4 regions of the Streptacidiphilus sp. MAP5-3 genome follow, and region 1 is predicted to be linked to each of the others. Evidence: riboswitches for the same ligand, from Rfam matches in the RefSeq annotation. Region 1 holds a riboswitch; each other region holds the start of a gene.

Evidence for each region. A riboswitch is a leader RNA that binds a small molecule or an ion and turns the genes downstream of it on or off. The one in region 1 is predicted to bind cyclic di-AMP.
Region 2: it holds a riboswitch for cyclic di-AMP, as region 1 does, so the genes downstream of both, ABH928_RS02500 (transglycosylase family protein) here and ABH928_RS05735 (transglycosylase family protein) in region 1, are expected to answer to the same signal.
Region 3: it holds a riboswitch for cyclic di-AMP, as region 1 does, so the genes downstream of both, ABH928_RS25880 (M23 family metallopeptidase) here and ABH928_RS05735 (transglycosylase family protein) in region 1, are expected to answer to the same signal.
Region 4: it holds a riboswitch for cyclic di-AMP, as region 1 does, so the genes downstream of both, ABH928_RS21845 (transglycosylase family protein) here and ABH928_RS05735 (transglycosylase family protein) in region 1, are expected to answer to the same signal.

Annotation. Positions count from the first base shown of each region.
Region 1 covers NZ_JBGCCL010000002.1:437,549-441,491, reverse strand. Annotated here, with positions in the region: gene ABH928_RS05750 (hypothetical protein) at 1-28, opposite strand, end outside; gene ABH928_RS05745 (DUF805 domain-containing protein) at 77-412, opposite strand; gene ABH928_RS05740 (MBL fold metallo-hydrolase) at 541-1,284, shown strand; gene ABH928_RS05735 (transglycosylase family protein) at 1,308-2,453, opposite strand; cyclic di-AMP (ydaO/yuaA leader) riboswitch at 2,456-2,649, opposite strand; gene ABH928_RS05730 (FadR/GntR family transcriptional regulator) at 2,958-3,668, shown strand; gene ABH928_RS05725 (asparaginase) at 3,655-3,943, shown strand, end outside.
Region 2 covers NZ_JBGCCL010000001.1:564,215-568,157, forward strand. Annotated here, with positions in the region: gene eno (phosphopyruvate hydratase) at 1-968, opposite strand, end outside; gene ABH928_RS02500 (transglycosylase family protein) at 1,163-1,891, opposite strand; cyclic di-AMP (ydaO/yuaA leader) riboswitch at 1,895-2,052, opposite strand; gene ABH928_RS02505 (GntR family transcriptional regulator) at 2,342-3,265, opposite strand; gene ABH928_RS02510 (hypothetical protein) at 3,403-3,618, shown strand; gene ABH928_RS02515 (cytochrome P450) at 3,652-3,943, opposite strand, start outside.
Region 3 covers NZ_JBGCCL010000020.1:104,162-108,104, forward strand. Annotated here, with positions in the region: gene ABH928_RS25865 (undecaprenyl-diphosphate phosphatase) at 1-174, shown strand, start outside; gene ABH928_RS25870 (thioredoxin family protein) at 230-775, shown strand; gene ABH928_RS25875 (bile acid:sodium symporter family protein) at 875-1,978, shown strand; cyclic di-AMP (ydaO/yuaA leader) riboswitch at 2,010-2,137, shown strand; gene ABH928_RS25880 (M23 family metallopeptidase) at 2,150-2,899, shown strand; gene ABH928_RS25885 (hypothetical protein) at 3,191-3,490, opposite strand; gene ABH928_RS25890 (hypothetical protein) at 3,506-3,943, opposite strand, start outside.
Region 4 covers NZ_JBGCCL010000014.1:167,135-171,077, forward strand. Annotated here, with positions in the region: gene ABH928_RS21830 (GNAT family N-acetyltransferase) at 1-367, shown strand, start outside; gene ABH928_RS21835 ((4Fe-4S)-binding protein) at 411-872, shown strand; gene ABH928_RS21840 (GNAT family N-acetyltransferase) at 1,010-1,303, shown strand; gene ABH928_RS21845 (transglycosylase family protein) at 1,460-2,716, opposite strand; cyclic di-AMP (ydaO/yuaA leader) riboswitch at 2,722-2,876, opposite strand; gene ABH928_RS21850 (D-alanyl-D-alanine carboxypeptidase family protein) at 3,147-3,943, opposite strand, start outside.

The DNA.
Region 1 (3,943 bases):
TGACCGCTTCTCCCCCGTCGCCTGCCATCGCAGCATCCTCCCCCGATGTGTGCCGCCCTCTGTGTCAGATGATGTGTCAGACGCTCGCGCCGTACTGGTTCGGTCCGGGCGTGCCTTCCTGGCACAGGAACACCAGCAGGACGATCACGCCGATGAACGGGATGAGGGCGATCAGGATCCAGCCCGCCGACCGGTCGGTGTCGTGCAGGCGGCGGAAGGCCACCGCGAGCGTGGGCAGCAGGACCGCCAGGCTGTAGACGGCGTAGAGCAGCGGGAAGTGGATCGCGGCGCCGATGATGATCAGAAGTGCGCCGGCGACGACGTTGAACAGCGTGAACATCCAGTACTCCGCGCGCCGTGCCCGGCCCGAGAATCCTGCGTAGTTCTTGAGCACGTCCAGGTAGTAGTTCACGGCCCCTCCAAGGTGTGACTGGCTTGTGGAAGAAGCTAGCCACGGTCAGAGGGGACCGGTCCCCGGCGAGTTGTGCCCCGGTGTCGTGAGCGCCTGCGCGGCTACAACGTCCCTGCCAGAATGGGCATATGCCGACTCTCACGGTACTCGGAACGTGCGGCGCGTGGCCAGAGGCCGAGCGTGCGGCGAGTGGGCTCCTGGTGGAGGCGGACGGGTTCCGCGTCGTGCTGGATCTCGGATACGGCACGCTGCCGCGCCTGTTGGCGCACTGCACGGCGGACGAGGTCGACGCCGTGGTGATCACGCACGGGCATCCCGATCACTGCGCGGACCTGAGCGGGCTCGGTCGGGCGCTGACGTTCGGGGCTGAGCGGGCCGGAGGTGGACGAGCCGGGCGCACGCCGCTGTACTGCCCGGACGGGGTACTGGAGCGCGTGCAGGCGATGGAGCCGAGCGAGGACCTGCGGGAGGTGTTCGCGCCGCATCCGCTGCCGGGGAGTCACCAGGTCGGGCCGTTCCGGCTGGACGGGATGCTGCTGCCGCATCATGTGCCGCACGCGGGGGTGCGGCTGACCGTGTCAGGAGTGGCCGTGGCCTACAGCGGCGATGCAGGTCCCGCCGCAGGGCTGGGCGAACTGGCGGCCGGGGCCCAGCTGTTCGTGGCCGGGGCGACCCTGCAGGGCGCGGACCGGGACCCGTACCTGCTCAGCGCCGCCGAGGCCGGCCAGTGGGCCGCCGACGCACAGGCCAAGCGGCTGCTGCTCACGCACTTCTGGCCCGGCGCCCAGCGGAGCCGGTCCGTCGCGGAGGCGGGTGCCACCTACGACGGGGAGGTCCTGGCCGCGGAGGAGGGGACGAGCCTCACGCTCTGACCCCGCCCCCGCGCCACGGACCGTCAGTACCAGTTGTTGGCCTGCCAGAACGCCCAGGCCTGGTTCGGGCTGCCGTAGGTGGAGTCCATGTACTGCAGCGCCCAGCGCAGCTGGGTGGCCGCGTCGGTCTGCCAGTCGGCGCCGGCGGAGGCCATCTTGTCGCCCGGCAGGGACTGCGGCAGGCCGTACGCGCCGGAGGACGGGTTGGTGGCGGTGACGTTCCAGCCGCTCTCGTGGGAGATGATCTCGTCGAACGAGGCGAGCTGGTCGGCCGGGACGATCTGCGCGGCGATGGCCTGCGGGTCACCGCTCAGGTTCGCGTTGCTCGCGGGCTGCGCGGCGGAGCTGCTCTGGGCGCTGCTGCCGGCGGACGCGTCGCTGCCGGTCGTGCTCGTGCTGGTGCTCGTGGTCGTGCTCGACGACGAACCCGCGCCGGTGAGCTGCAGGTGCTCGCCCGGGAAGATCAGGTTCGGGCCCTGGGTGAGCGTGGCCTTGTTGAGCTGGTACAGCTCCTGCCAGCCGCCGGAGACGTGGTGCGACTCGGCGATCGTCGACAGCCAGTCACCCGAGACGACGGTGTACTCGGTGGCACCGGCAGTCGCACCGGAAGCGGGCGTGCTGGCAGGGCTCGTGCCGGCAGCAGCCGTGCTCGGCGCGGCGGAGCTGCCGCCGTCGGAGTCCTCCGAGCCCGCCTGGGCCTGGCCGCTGTCGCTGGAAGCGGTCGAGCTGTTCGAGGAGCTCCCGGAGCTCGACGAACCGGAGGTGCTGATCACCGGGGCGGGGCCGCCCTGGGTCAGACCGGCCTGCGGGCCGCAGACGGGCCAGGCGCCGGGGCCCTGGTCCGCGAGGACCTTCTCGGCGACGGCGATCTGCTGGTCCTTGCTGGCCTGGTCGGCGGAGGACGCGTACTGCTGACCCCCGTAGGCGTCCCAGGTGGACTGCGAGAACTGGAGGCCACCGAAGTAGCCGTTGCCGGTGTTGATCGACCAGTTGCCCGTGCTCTCGCACTGGGCGACGGCGTCCCAGGTGGAGGTCGAGGCGGCGAATGCGCTGGACGTCCCGACGAGCGGGAGGGCGATGCCGGCGCCGGCGACACCGGCGACGGTGGCCAGGCGACGGGCCTGGTTGGTGCGGGGACGGCGGTGACGGCCGTTTCCGGACAGGAGCATGGCAGGGTCCTCTACGACGCCTGCGAGGTGAGCTGTCGGATTCGGACCGTGGGCTAGCCCGGCCGTGCTGAGCACGGCTTCACCCCAAGCTGCGGACCTTCTGGAGCGCAGCGACTTACCTGGTTCCCCCGCCCCTGCCGGGCCGAATGTTCGCGCTGCCCGAGCCTCCGGCGGCAGGATTCGGCGTTCCGGAACATCGGGGTCCGCTATGCGCGGACAGGCGGCACGCTAGGCAGTGCGACACGGCGAGGGCAACCGCCGCGAGCCCTCTGTGAGCAGGGCCACATGCCCGCGCGACGGGCTCCAACCCGCCTTCGCCACCTGAAGGTTCATCAACTGCGGCGGACAGCACCGCTCCCTGCCTCGGCTCGGCACCGTGGGCCGCCGCCCCCGCGCAGGGTGGCAAATCCACGCTTGACAGCCCCATCCGCAACCTCCAGGATCACTCGGGTGAACCTGTCAGACAGCCAGACAGGTGGCGCAATGCCGCGTCGCGTCAGCGCGATGGAAGCGGTGTTCGGCCATCTTCGCCAGGCCATCGAGCGCGGCGACTACGCCATAGGCGACAAGCTCCCCTCCGAGGCGGAGCTGTGCCGCATGCTCGAGGTCAGCCGGCCGGTGCTGCGGGAGGCGCTCCGCGCCCTGCAGGCGATGGGCCTGACCGCCTCCCGGACCGGCAAGGGCACCTTCGTCATCGCCCACGCGGTCGAGGAGCCCACTTTCGGCGACTACGCGGCCGGCGATCTGGAGGAGGTGCGCCGGCACGTCGAGATCCCCGTAGCGGGCTACGCGGCGCTGCGCCGCACCCCCGAGGACCTGGACCGGCTGGCCCATCTGCTGGAGCGGATGGAGCGGGAGACGGACACCACCGCATGGGTCGCGATGGACAGCCTCTTCCATCTGACCGTGGCCGCAGCCGCCCAGAACCCGGCCTTCCGCCGGGTGATCGAGGAGATTCGTGACGCCCTGGCACGCCAGTCGTCGTTCCTCAACGAACTGGGCCCCGGACGCCGCGAGCAGTCCAACCGGGAGCACCGCGTGATCGTCGAGGCGCTGGTCGACGGCAACCAGGACGACGCCGTCGCCGCCATGGCCCACCACCTCGACTGCATCGACGCGACCCTCAGCAGCATCGTGCACCCCGGGCGCACCACACCCACCCACATCCCCATCCCACTCCCACCGAAGGCGGATCCGACGCGTGAACCTCGCTGACTCCCCCGCGATACGCGAACCCCGTCACTCCCCCGTCGCACACCTGGTGCGCGGCGGGGTGGTCGAGGGCGTCCACTACGGCTCGGTCGTCGTGCTGGACGCGGACGGCCAGGTCGCGTTCGAACTCGGCGACATCGAGGCCGCGTTCTATCCGCGCTCGGCGCTCAAGCCCATCCAGGCGGTCGCCATGGTGCGGGCCGGGCTGCCACTCGACGGTGAACTGCTCTCGCTGGCGGCGGCCAGCCACTCCGGCGAGGAGCGCCATCTCGACGGCG
Region 2 (3,943 bases), on a different contig from region 1:
CCGCGGGCCAGACGCTCCGGGTTGGTGACGAACAGGTCGTCACCGACCAGCTGGACCTTGTCGCCCAGCTCGGCGGTGATGGTCTTCCAGCCCTCCCAGTCGTCCTCGAACAGCGGGTCCTCGATGGAGACCAGCGGGTACGCGGCGACGAGCTCGGCGTAGTAGGCCGTCATCTCGGCGGCGGTGCGGGACTTGCCCTCGAACTCGTAGGCGCCGTCCTTGTAGAACTCGGACGCGGCGCAGTCCAGGGCCAGGGCGATGTCGCGGCCGGGGGTGTAGCCGGCCTCCTTGATCGCCTCGAGGATCAGGTCCAGGGCCTCACGGTTGGAGTCGAGGTTCGGCGCGAAGCCGCCCTCGTCGCCCAGACCGGTGGAAAGGCCACGGGCCTTCAGCACGGCCTTGAGCGTGTGGTAGACCTCGACGCCCCAGCGCAGCGCCTCGGAGAAGGACTCCGCGCCGATCGGAGCGATCATGAACTCCTGGATGTCGACGTTGGAGTCCGCGTGCGAACCGCCGTTGAGGATGTTCATCATCGGGACCGGCAGCACGTGGGCGTTCGGGCCGCCCAGGTAGCGGAAGAGCGGCAGGTCGCTGGCCTCGGAGGCGGCGTGCGCGACGGCCAGGGAGACGCCCAGGATCGCGTTGGCGCCGAGCGAGGACTTGTCGGCGGTGGCGTCCAGGTCCAGCATCGCCTGGTCGATCAGCCGCTGCTCGGTGGCGTCGTAGCCGACCAGCTCCGGGCCGATCTGCTCGATGACGGCGAGCACCGCCTTCTCCACACCCTTGCCGCCGTAACGGGACTTGTCACCGTCACGCAGTTCCAGAGCCTCGAACGCGCCGGTGGAGGCGCCGGACGGCACGGCCGCACGACCGGTGCTGCCGTCGTCGAGGCCGACCTCGACCTCGACCGTGGGGTTGCCTCGTGAGTCGAGGATCTCCCGGGCTACGACGACGTCGATGGAGGGCACAACTGTCTCCTCAGGGGGATGCGGGTTGTTACGCACTGAGCCTAGCCGCATTGTCCGTGCGAACCACTCAGGACCTTTGCACCGTCTTGACTGACGAACACCAAGGACAAAACGGGCGGGCAATACGGACGGAGCCCCTACCCGCCGGTAGGAGCTCCGTCCACCGCTCAAGTGGCGCCTCAGAACAAGGTGCTTCAGAACGAGAGCCTCTCGCCGACGAGGATCAGGTTCGGATTGCCGCCGACCGTGGCGCGGTTCTTCGCGTAGAGCGCGTGCCAGCCGCCCTGGATGTCATGGGACGCGGCGATGCCGGAGAGGGTGTCGCCCGGCTTGACGGTGTAGTCGCCCGTGCCGCCACCGGACGTGTGGCTCGGGGCGTACTGCGGCGTATCGCTCGTCGGCGCACTGCGGTGGTGCGTCGTGTGGTGGGTGCTCGACGTGCCGCCCGAGGACGAGGACGAGGACGACGTGTAGGACGAGTCCGAGCTCGAAGAGTGCGACGACGAGGACGAGGAGGTGTTGGTCGCGGGGGCCGGGCCGCCCTGGCTCAGACCGGCCTGCGGGCCGCAGACAGGCCAGGCGCCAGGCCCCTGACTGGCCAGCACCTTCTCGGCGACGGATATCTGCGCGCCCTCGCTCGCCTGGTCGGCGGTCGACGCATAGGCCCCACCGCCGTAGGCACGCCAGGTGCTCGCGGAGAACTGCAGGCCGCCGTAGTAGCCGTTGCCGGTGTTGATGGACCAGTCGCCGCCGCTCTCGCACTGGGCGACCTTGTCCCAGATGGAGACCGAGGCGGCGTGGGCGCTCGAAGCGCCGAGGATCGGGAGCGCGACGGCCGCGCCTGCCACGCCGGTGGTGGCGACGATGGCCTTGGCCTTGTTGACACGGATGCGGCGATGACGGCCGGTGCCGGAGAACCCCATGCAAATGTTCCTCTCCGACGCCTGCGAGGTGAGCTGTCGGGTTCGGGCCGTGAGGTAGCCCGGGCGCTCTCGCGCCTTCACCCCTAGCCGTGAACCGAGTTCACGGCGACTTACCTGGGTCCCCCGCTCCTGTCCGGTCGTCAACTCGACGTTGCCGCCTCGCGGTGGACAGGACTCGGCGTCCCGCGCGGCGGTGTCCGCTTACGCGGACGACAGGGAGGCTAGGCAGATCTTCATACGAATCTCAACCTCCGACACCGGGACGTATGTTGGCGAACCACCCGTTCCTACGGCGGCTCGCTCGACGCTGACCAGCCGCTTCACGGCCGCCGTGACGTCGAATCGGGCCGGATGGGGAGCCCGTGTGAGGTCCGTTACCCCGCTGTTATTTGACTTTCCGACAGACCTGACGACGTCGCAGGTCAGCGCGTCGGTACGGACTGACACGGGTCAGCGATGCAGGGAAACGCCGTACGGCTCGCCCTGGGACCACCACGAGTCGAAGAAGACCTGGGCGGCGTCGACATACGCGGAGTCGACGTGATTGGGCAGCGAGTGGCGGGTCCTGACGAAGAGCGGAGTGCTCAACCCGGTCAGGTCGGCCAGCCTGCGCCGGTGACCGCCGACCTCCACCTGACGCTCCCGCAGTTCGTACCAACCCTCCAGCACCTCGTCGTCGTTGACCAGGTAGAGCTGGGCCATCGGCGGGAACGGCAGCGTCCGCGCCTCGATCAGCGGCTCGTTCTCGACCAGTCGGAAGGTCTGCAGCGAGTTCGCGGCGGAGCGCAGCATGGTCACCTGGTCCTGTCCGATCCGCCGCAGCCGGGCGATCGGCCGGTGGTCGTCCGGATCACCCAGCACTCGGGGGAAGGTCGGCAGCCCGCTGAAGTCGCAGAAGAGCAGACGTACCCGGAACTCCTCCAGCACCGGCCCGCGACGGGCACGCAGCCCGAGCAACTGCTGCTGGAGGGCCGCGACGAAGGACTCGGAGGTCGCGGAGAGCACGTCCACCCGGAGCCTGCGGCTGCGCAGCGCACGACCGAGCCGACGCTCCAGGACATCGACCACATCGACCGCGCCGTCGGAGGGTCCGCCCGCGTATCCGTCCGCGGGCCCGTTCGTCTCCTCCTCCGTGCCGGCGTCCGCGTCGGCTGCGGGTCGGCGCGGGCGGGCGCCGGTGAGGACGGCGGGCTTGCCGGCCCGGGTGACGATCAGGCCGTCGCGCGCGAGCGCGGTCAGCGCCTTCTGCACCGTGAGCCGGGACACCTTGAGGTCCTCGGCGAGCTGCTGCGCCGAGGGCAGGGACTCGCCGGGCTGCCACGTGCCCTCGGCGATCCGCTGCTCCAACTGCTCCTGCACGCGCTTCGAGACCATCGGAGCACCACCCCCTCCGCCGACCGACCCGCAGCGTACTCCCGTGCTGCGGACGGAACTTGTCTACCCGTCAGTTTTACAGGTTCCCATCCTCCATTACCTGGAAATCATCTTGTACATACACAGGAGGTGGATAGATGGAGATACGAGACAGGCTGTTCGAGTGGCTGACAGGCCTGCTCTTCCAGAACGTCGGCGTGCAGACGTCGTTGGTCCTGGTCGCGCTCGTCGCGCTGCTCGTCCCGCGCGACCGGCGCTCGGTCAGCAGCGTGATCCTGGCCATCGGCATGGTGATGTTCTTCGGAGGCCACCTGGTGCTCCGGATCACCCTGCCGGGCGAGCGCGCGGCCTGAGCCGCAACACCGGCCGGGCCGGGCCCTTTCCCCCTACGCCTGCACCCCCGAAGCGCCACCGACAGGCTCGAACTCCACCGGCAGTTGCCGCAACCCCCGCATGATGAGGCCGCCGCGCCAGCGCAGTTCCGCTGGGTCGGCGGCCAACGTGATGTCAGGGAGCCTGCGCAGCAGCTCGCCGATCGCGTACTGGGCTTCGAGGCGGGCCAGCGGCGCGCCGATGCAGTAGTGGACGCCGAGACCGAAGGCGATGTGCGGGTTGTCCCGCCGGGCCAGGTCGAGCAGGTCCGGGTCCGCGAAGCGGGAGGGGTCGCGGTCGGCGGCG
Region 3 (3,943 bases), on a different contig from region 1:
GCGGGCAACGGCATCCACGGCCAGCTCCTTGTCGGCGGGGTCTGCGCGTTCGTCGCGAGCTACGTCGCGGTGCGGTTCCTGACCAAGTACTTCGAGACGAAGACGCTGACCCCGTTCGCGATCTACTGCTTCGTCGCGGGCGCGGGAAGTCTCGCCTACCTGTCCATGAACTAGGCGAACGGCGCGTCGAAGCCGGGCCGTTCCGCGTCGCGGTGTTGCACTGGGTGACGTGCGTTCACTCCGTGCGTTGCTCCTCGGCCTCCTGCCGCTCGCGCTGCTCGCCGCCTGTGTGCAGGTCTCCGGTCGGGCGCCAGGCCCGCACTACGCGACGCCGTTCGTCGCCCTGCCGAGCGTCTCGCCCGCGCCCGTGCCGACGGGGTACAACCCCGCCGCCGACGCCACGGCCGAGCTCGCCGCCGCGCAGGCGGCCTCCCGGAGGGACGGGCGGCCCGTCATCGTCGAGTTCGGCGCCGGCTGGTGCGCCGACTGTCAGGTGCTGGCGCAGCGTTCGCTCAGTGCCGGGGCGTGGCTGGTCCTGTCGCGCGACTACCACCTCGTCACCGTCGACGTCGGGCACTTCGACCACAACACCGCCCTCGTGGCCCGCTGGATCGACCTCAGGAAGAGCGGTATCCCGGCCCTGGTGGTGCTCAACCCGAACGGCAGCGTCCGCGCCACGACCCAGGACGGATCGTTCGCCAACGCACGCACCCTCTCCTCCGACGACGTCGCGAATCGACTTGTCGACTGGCTCTATCCCGCTTCCCGATCATGACGGAATCCACTCGATGTCATGAATCGCCCCAGCTCAGCGGGACAGTGCGGATGCGAACCTGATCTGATGCCGCCACAAGCACGAAAGGCGGTGCCCCTCATGCGTCCGCTCTCCACCCTCCTCGCCGCCGTACAGCGACGCCTGCTCTGGATCATGCTGCTCGCCTACGTCCTCGCGGCAGTGTGGCCGGGGCCGGGGATCGCGCTGCGCGGGGTGGGCCTGGCGCATGTCGGCGGGGCCGATTTCCCGCTCCAGGCCGGGCTGCTGGCGCTGATGGTCTTCAACGCCGGCCTCACCGCCCGTGCCGAGACGCTGCCCTCGCTGCTGCGGCGTCCCCGCGCGCTGCTGGTCGGGATCGCCTCCAACGCCCTGCTGCCGACGCTGCTGCTCGGCGTCGGCGCGCTCGCGGCCGACGGCTGGCACAACCCGCGCGAGGCGCAGAGCCTGCTGGTCGGGCTGGCCCTGGTCGGGGCAATGCCGGTCGCCGCCGGGGCCACTGTCTTCGCCCAGGGCAGCGAGGGCAACGCGACGCTCACGCTCGGCCTGGTCGTGGGCAGCACGATGCTGAGCCCGCTCACCATCCCGCTCGGTCTGCACCTCGGCGGATTCCTGGCCTCCGGTCCGTACGCGGCCGACCTGCATCGTGTGGCCGAGCACGCGTGCAGCGCGTTCGCCGTCCTGGCGGTCGTGCTGCCGTGCGCGGCAGGGTTGCTGACGGGTCGCCTGCTGCCGTCCGGCGCGGCGCGGGAGCGCTGGCTGCCGGCGGTGAAGGCGGTCAACCTGCTGGTCGTGGTGACCCTCAGCTACACCAACGCCTGCGGCGCGCTGCGTCAGGTGATCGAGCGTCCTGATCCGGACTTCCTGGTGCTGGTGGTCGTCGCGGCGGCGGCGATGTGCGCGGGCTCGTTCCTGATCGGGTGGGTGCTGGCGGTCCGGCTCGGGGTTCCGCGGGCGGACGCCATCGCGTTGACGTACGCGTCGGGCATGAACAACAGCAGTGCGAGCGCGGTCGTCGCGGCCACCAGGATGCCCGGCAACCCGGCGGTGCTGTTGCCGATCCTGGCATACAGCCTGCTCCAGAAGGTGCTGGCGGGCTCCGTCGGCGCACTTGTCCGAAATGACCGACTTGATGACGAAGGTTCAGCTGGAGGCGCTGCCGTCCCAACTGCACCCCGGGAAGTACTTGGTTTCAGACGGCTTTAGTATTAACTTTCAATAACAGTACGCGCGGCCGTCGCGCGGATCGCCTAATCCTCACGGAGCCGGGGACCCACGTACCCCGGGGTGAATCGGCCTCACAGCCGTAGGAGACCGCCCTCTCCGAACCCGTCAGCTAACCCGGTCGGCGAAGGGACGGAAAGGAGCACGCCAGTCATGGCGTCATACCCGGTCGAGACCGTCGCCGAGCCTACGGCCACGGTGCCGCGCCAGCGCGGTGCCGCACTGGGCCTCGCGGCCATGGCGGTCGGTGCCAGCAGCGTCATCGGGCTGGCCGGTCCCGCCCTCGCGGCGGACCACTCCGAGCACGGTGGCCCCACCGGCACGATGCGGCTCCAGGACGACGAGCAGGTTCCGGCCAGCCACGGCTCGGACGCCGGTGTGGCCCTTGCGGACCGCATCCTCGCCCAGGCCGTCCCGCAGCGCGCCGCCGAGAACACCGCCCGCAGGGAGGCCGCGAGCGCGGCCACCGCGAAGGCGCAGGCGGTCGAACGCGCCCGCCTGGCGGAGTCGTTGGTGGCCCCCCTCACCGCGGTCCACAGCGACACAGGCCGTGGCGCGGTGGGCTCCTACTGGGCCCACCTGCACGCCGGCCTCGACCTCGCGGCCCCGGCGGGCACGGCGGTCCGCGCGATGGGCACCGGCACGATCACCGAGGCAGGCTGGGCGGGCAGCTACGGCTACCGCGTCGTCCAGACCCTGCCGGACGGCACGGAGATCTGGTACTGCCACCTCTCCGCGATCACGGTCGCGGGCGGCGGTTCGGTTGCAGCGGGCCAGCCGCTGGGTCGCGTGGGCGCGACGGCCAGCTCCACCGGCCCCCACCTCCACCTCGAGATCCGCCCGGACGGCGCCGAGCCAGTCGACCCCACGGCGTGGCTCGCTTCGCGAGGCGTGAACCTCTAGAAGCTTTCTGCAGCTGAGGTAGTTGCACCGTCTCAGGCTGCGCAGGCGGGGAAGTTGCACTATTCAGGGGCGCGGGGAACTGCGCGAGAGACCACCCCATGCGGATGACTCAGTTCGTTGAGGACCATCTGCCCCGAGTGGCTTGTCGCGCAGTTCCCCGCGCCCTGAATCGTGAAACTTCCTGCGGGAGCGCGGGCTCAGCTGGTCGCGCCCACGCGGCGGAGCCGCAGATCAGCAGAGCCCCGCGCCCCAGGGGTGTTGCCACGCCCCCTGCTTCTGACTTCTGGTCGACTACTTCCGGTCCGCCAGGGCCCAGGACGCTGCCGCCATGCCCGTGGCCACCGTCAGAACGGACGGCCAGGCGCCGATCTTCTTCGCCAGCGGGTGGGAGCCGGCGAACGCCGCCGCGTAGAGGCCGCCGAGCGCGGCGGCCGTGCGCGGGCCCGCGGACTTGCGCCACTGCAGAGCCGCTGCGCCGCCCGCCGCGGCGAGAGCGACCCCGCCGAGTTCCCTCCGCTTCGTCGCGCGGGCGACGGCAAAGCCGCCGATGAGTCCGCTCGCGGCAATCAGCGAGGAAGGGACCTGAGCCATGACCGTGAACCTCCGTCAGTTCGTGCGTGTGTTGTGCAGATGCAGGCCGATGTATCCGACATAGACCCGGCCCGTGTTCGAGCAGTCATCGTGATAGTGCAGGCGCGGCGCCGTTCCACCGCCGCCTATCCGCAGGTGGGCGCCCATGAAGACGCGGCCCGACGGGTCGACCGTCGTCGGGACCGGCAGCAGGCGTTCGCGCTTCCACTTCGCGTTGGTGCTGACGGTGCGTGACTCGCCGCGGATCACCTTGCGGGGCGGGAAGGGGTGGCAGTCCGGCGGGGTGTTCTCGCACCAGCTGCGGAAGTCGCCGCCGGACGCGCCCTCCTTGGCCGCCTCCGCGTAGTCCTGGAGGGCCAGCAGCGCGTCCCAGGTCATCCGGACCCAGGTGGGGTGGTCGGTCTGCTCGTCCAGCTCCTTGGTCAGGCGGGGGTCGCCGGTGTACTCCAGCAG
Region 4 (3,943 bases), on a different contig from region 1:
GGTGCAGCGGCGACTGATGTACCGGGGGCAGGCGTTGCGGGCCGGGTACGTGGAGGGCGTCGGCGTCGAGGCGCGCCTGCGCGGGCAGGGGTACGGCGGGGCGGTGATGGCGGCCCTGGAGCGGGTGATCAGGCGCGCGTACGACGTCGGGGCGCTGGCGGCGACCGACGAGGCCATGGGGTTCTACGCCGCCCGCGGCTGGCAGCGGTGGCAGGGCCGGGCATCGGCGCTGACACCCGCCGGGGTGGTCCGGACGCCGGACGCCGAGGACTGCCTCTTCGTGCTGCCCGTGGCCTCCGGCCCGGCGCCGGAGCTCGACCTGACCGCCGAGCTGACCTGCGACTGGCGCGACGGCGACGTGTGGTGACCACCGGCCTGCTGTGAATGCGCCCGCGACGGACCATGGGAGTATGCAGGACGCAGAAGCGGGCTTCGAAGGGCTGCCGCCGGGCGATCGCGTGAAGGTCTACGAGGCGCCGGGCATCCGGGTCCGCTACGACGCCGGGCGCTGTCGGCACTACGCCGAGTGCGTGCGCCGCGCCGGGGAGGTGTTCGACCCGGAGCGGCGGCCGTGGATCCAGCCCGCCAACGCCGACGCGGAGCGGGTCGCCGCCGCCGTGCGCGCGTGCCCGACGGGCGCACTGCACTACCTGCTGCCGGAGGGCCCCGCCGAGGAGCCCGAGCGTCCCACCGTGATCACGCCGGAGCCGGACGGCCCGCTGCTGGTCCGCGGCGATCTCCGGATCGAGGCGCCTGCCGGAGCGGCCGAACCCTCCCGCGAGGTACGCGCAGCGCTGTGCCGGTGCGGCGCGAGCGCCAACAAGCCGTTCTGCGACGGCTCGCACGAGCGGATCGGCTGGCACGAGGCCTGAGACACACGGCCACGTACGCGTGTCCGTTCCCGGGAAATCGGCCCGCGTGACGGAGACTGCAAGGGACGAACGGCTGCAAAGAGACAAGACGGCAAGCGGACAGCCACGGGCAGCAGCACCGTCAGGAGGCGGCGAGGATGAGCACGAGCGAGGCCGAGGTCACGGTCGCCGACGCGCCGGGGGCGCAGCGGTTCGAGGCCCGGATCGAGGGAGAGCTGGTCGGGTTCACCTCGTACGTCCGCAACGACGACCGGGTGATCTACCAGCACACCGTCGTCGGCCCCGCCTACGAGGGCCTGGGCATCGGCGGCCTGCTGGCCCGCACCGCCGTGGAGGACGGCCGCCGCCGGGGCATCAAGGTCCAGGTGACCTGCCCGTTCATCAAGGCCTGGCTGACACGACACCCGGAGTACCAGGACGACGCCGAGTGAACGGCGCATCCGGTACTCCGGGTGCATGAGGGAGAGGAATCCCGACGGGCTGCGTCTCACCTCCGGACGACAACCCGTCAACAGCGACGCGGCGGACCGGTCCGAGCCAGACAGGTCACCCGGACCGGCCCACCACGCCACACCTGGTGCGGTGTGTCAGGAGACGCGACCGGCGAAGCTCGGGGTGTAGTCGCTGATGGTGTCCCACTTGACGCCCGAGCTCGGGTTGGCAGCCTCGACGTAGCGGCCGCCACCGACGTAGATGGCGACGTGGTAGACGCCGGAGTCGCTGCCGTCGCTGGACCAGAAGAGCAGGTCACCCGGCTGCAGCGAGTTGAGGGAGACCGGCGTGGTGGCCGAGGCCTGGTCGGCGGAGGTGCGCGGCAGGCTGATCCCGGCCTGGGCGTAAGCGGCCTGGACCAGACCGGAGCAGTCCCACGCGTTCGGGCCGTTGCCGCCGTAGACGTAGGAGTCGCCCACGTGCGCCTCGGCGAAGGCGATCGCCGTCGCGGCCGCGCCGGAGCCGGCCTGCGTCGAGCTGCTCGACGAGGTCGCCGCACCGGTGGACGCCTGGGTGGAGCCGGAGGAGTTCGAGCTCGCGGACGCGTTCGAGGACGAGGACGAAGCGGCGGACGACGAGTCGTTGTCCGAGTCGCCGGCCGAGTCGTTCGAGGGCTGTGCCGCCCGGGCGGACGCGGCGCTGCCGCCCAGGACCAGCTGCTGACCCGGGAAGATCAGGTTCGGGCCGTGGGTGAGGGTCGCCTTGTTCAGCTGGTACAGACGCTCCCAGCCGCCGGAGACATCGTGCTTCTGCGCGATGGTGGAGAGCCAGTCGCCGGTCCGGACCGTGTAGTGCCCGGCGGAGGAGCCGCCGGTCGCCGGGGCGCTGGAGGCGCTGGACGCGGCGGAGCCGGACTCGGAGGAACTGCTGGTGCTGCCGGCGGCCGACGAGTCGCTCGCGGCGGTCGAACCGGAAGAGCCGGTCGAGTTGGAGCTGCTCGACGAGCCGGAGGTGCTGATCGCCGGGGCGGGGCCGCCCTGGGTCAGACCGGCCTGCGGGCCGCAGACGGGCCAGGCGCCGGGGCCCTGGTCCGCGAGGACCTTCTCGGCGACGGCGATCTGCTGGTCCTTGGTGGCCTGGTCGGCGGAGGACGCGTACTGCTGCCCGCCGTAGGCGTCCCAGGTGGACTGCGAGAACTGGAGGCCACCGTAGTAGCCGTTGCCGGTGTTGATCGACCAGTCACCGCTGCTCTCGCACTGGGCGACGGAGTCCCAGGTGGAGACGGTGGCGGCGTGGGCGCCGGTCGCGGTGACCAGCGGAAGGGCGAGGCCTGCGCCGGTCAGCCCGACGGTGGCGAGCAGGCGCTTGGAGGCACGGCGGGCGATCTTGGGCGCGCGGTGGCGACCAGTCATGGTGTGGGTCCTCTCCCACGCCTGCGAGGTGAGCTGTCGGGTTCGGGCCGGAGTCGCCCGGCCGTGCAGAGCACGGCTTCACCCCGAGCCGGGAGCGACACGCTCCCGGCGACTTACCTGGGTCCCCCGCTCCTGCCGTGGTGTGCGTCGGGTGACAGCTGACAACCCCGACGGCAGGACTCGGCGTTCCGGTGATGTCAGTTCCGCTTAAGTGCGAACGACGCCGACCGTAGGCAGATCGAAGTTCAAACCTCAAGCCGATCAAAGGCCGTTGAGAGGTCCGTCACATCGACCGTCATTGGTTCGCACTCCAACCCTGCGTAGATGTCCGAAATGTCGTCAAGATTGCACCCCCGGGCATGACAACGGGCCCGTCCGACGGACGGGCCCGTTTCAAGCGGGGAATCTGAGAGAGCGATCTGACAGTGCGTCAGCCCAGTCGGGTCAGCTTCGCGCCGGTGCCCGGAGTGCTGAGCGCCGACTGCAGCGCGACCGGGATCGTCTGCGCTCCGGCACCACTGCCCACGACCAGGTTGCCGACGGCCGTCCCGGCGGCTGCGCTGTGCGGGACGGACTGTCCGGCGAGCGGCTGCAGCGACGTGCTCACCGACAGGCCGCTCCAGCCGATGACGCTGACGTCCGCGGTGGCCACGACCGGGGTGTGTCCGCCGAGACCGTCGTCGACGTACCCGACGACGTCGCCCTTCTTGATCACGACGTGCGACTGCAGCGCGCTCTCGGCGCTGATGATCAGCTGCTGGCTCTTCTGCAGCACCTGGGCGAGGATGCCCTGCCCCGGCCCCGGCCCGATCGCGGGCTGGCTCAGCACCGCGCCCAGGATCAGCTGCTGCGCACCGCCGACGTTCTGCTCCGCCGCCCACACCAGGTTGCCGAGGGCCGCCGTGCTGGTGCCGGTCTTGATGCCGATGACGCCGTTGCTGCCGACCAGCGTGTTGGTGTTCGGCGTGATGCCGTTCTCCGCCGCGTTGAACGACGGGGTGCTGACGATCTCCTTGAAGACCGGCATCTGCATGGCCGCCTCGATCAGCTTGAGCTGGTCGTTGGCCGTGCTCTTGGTGGTCGCGTCGAGACCGCTGGGGTCGGTGTAGACGCTCTTGGTCATGCCCAGACCGGCCGCGGTGCTCTGCATCTTCTGCACGAAGGCGGCGTCACTGCCCGCGTCCCAACGGCCCAGCAGCCGGGCGACGTTGTTGGCGGAGGGGATCA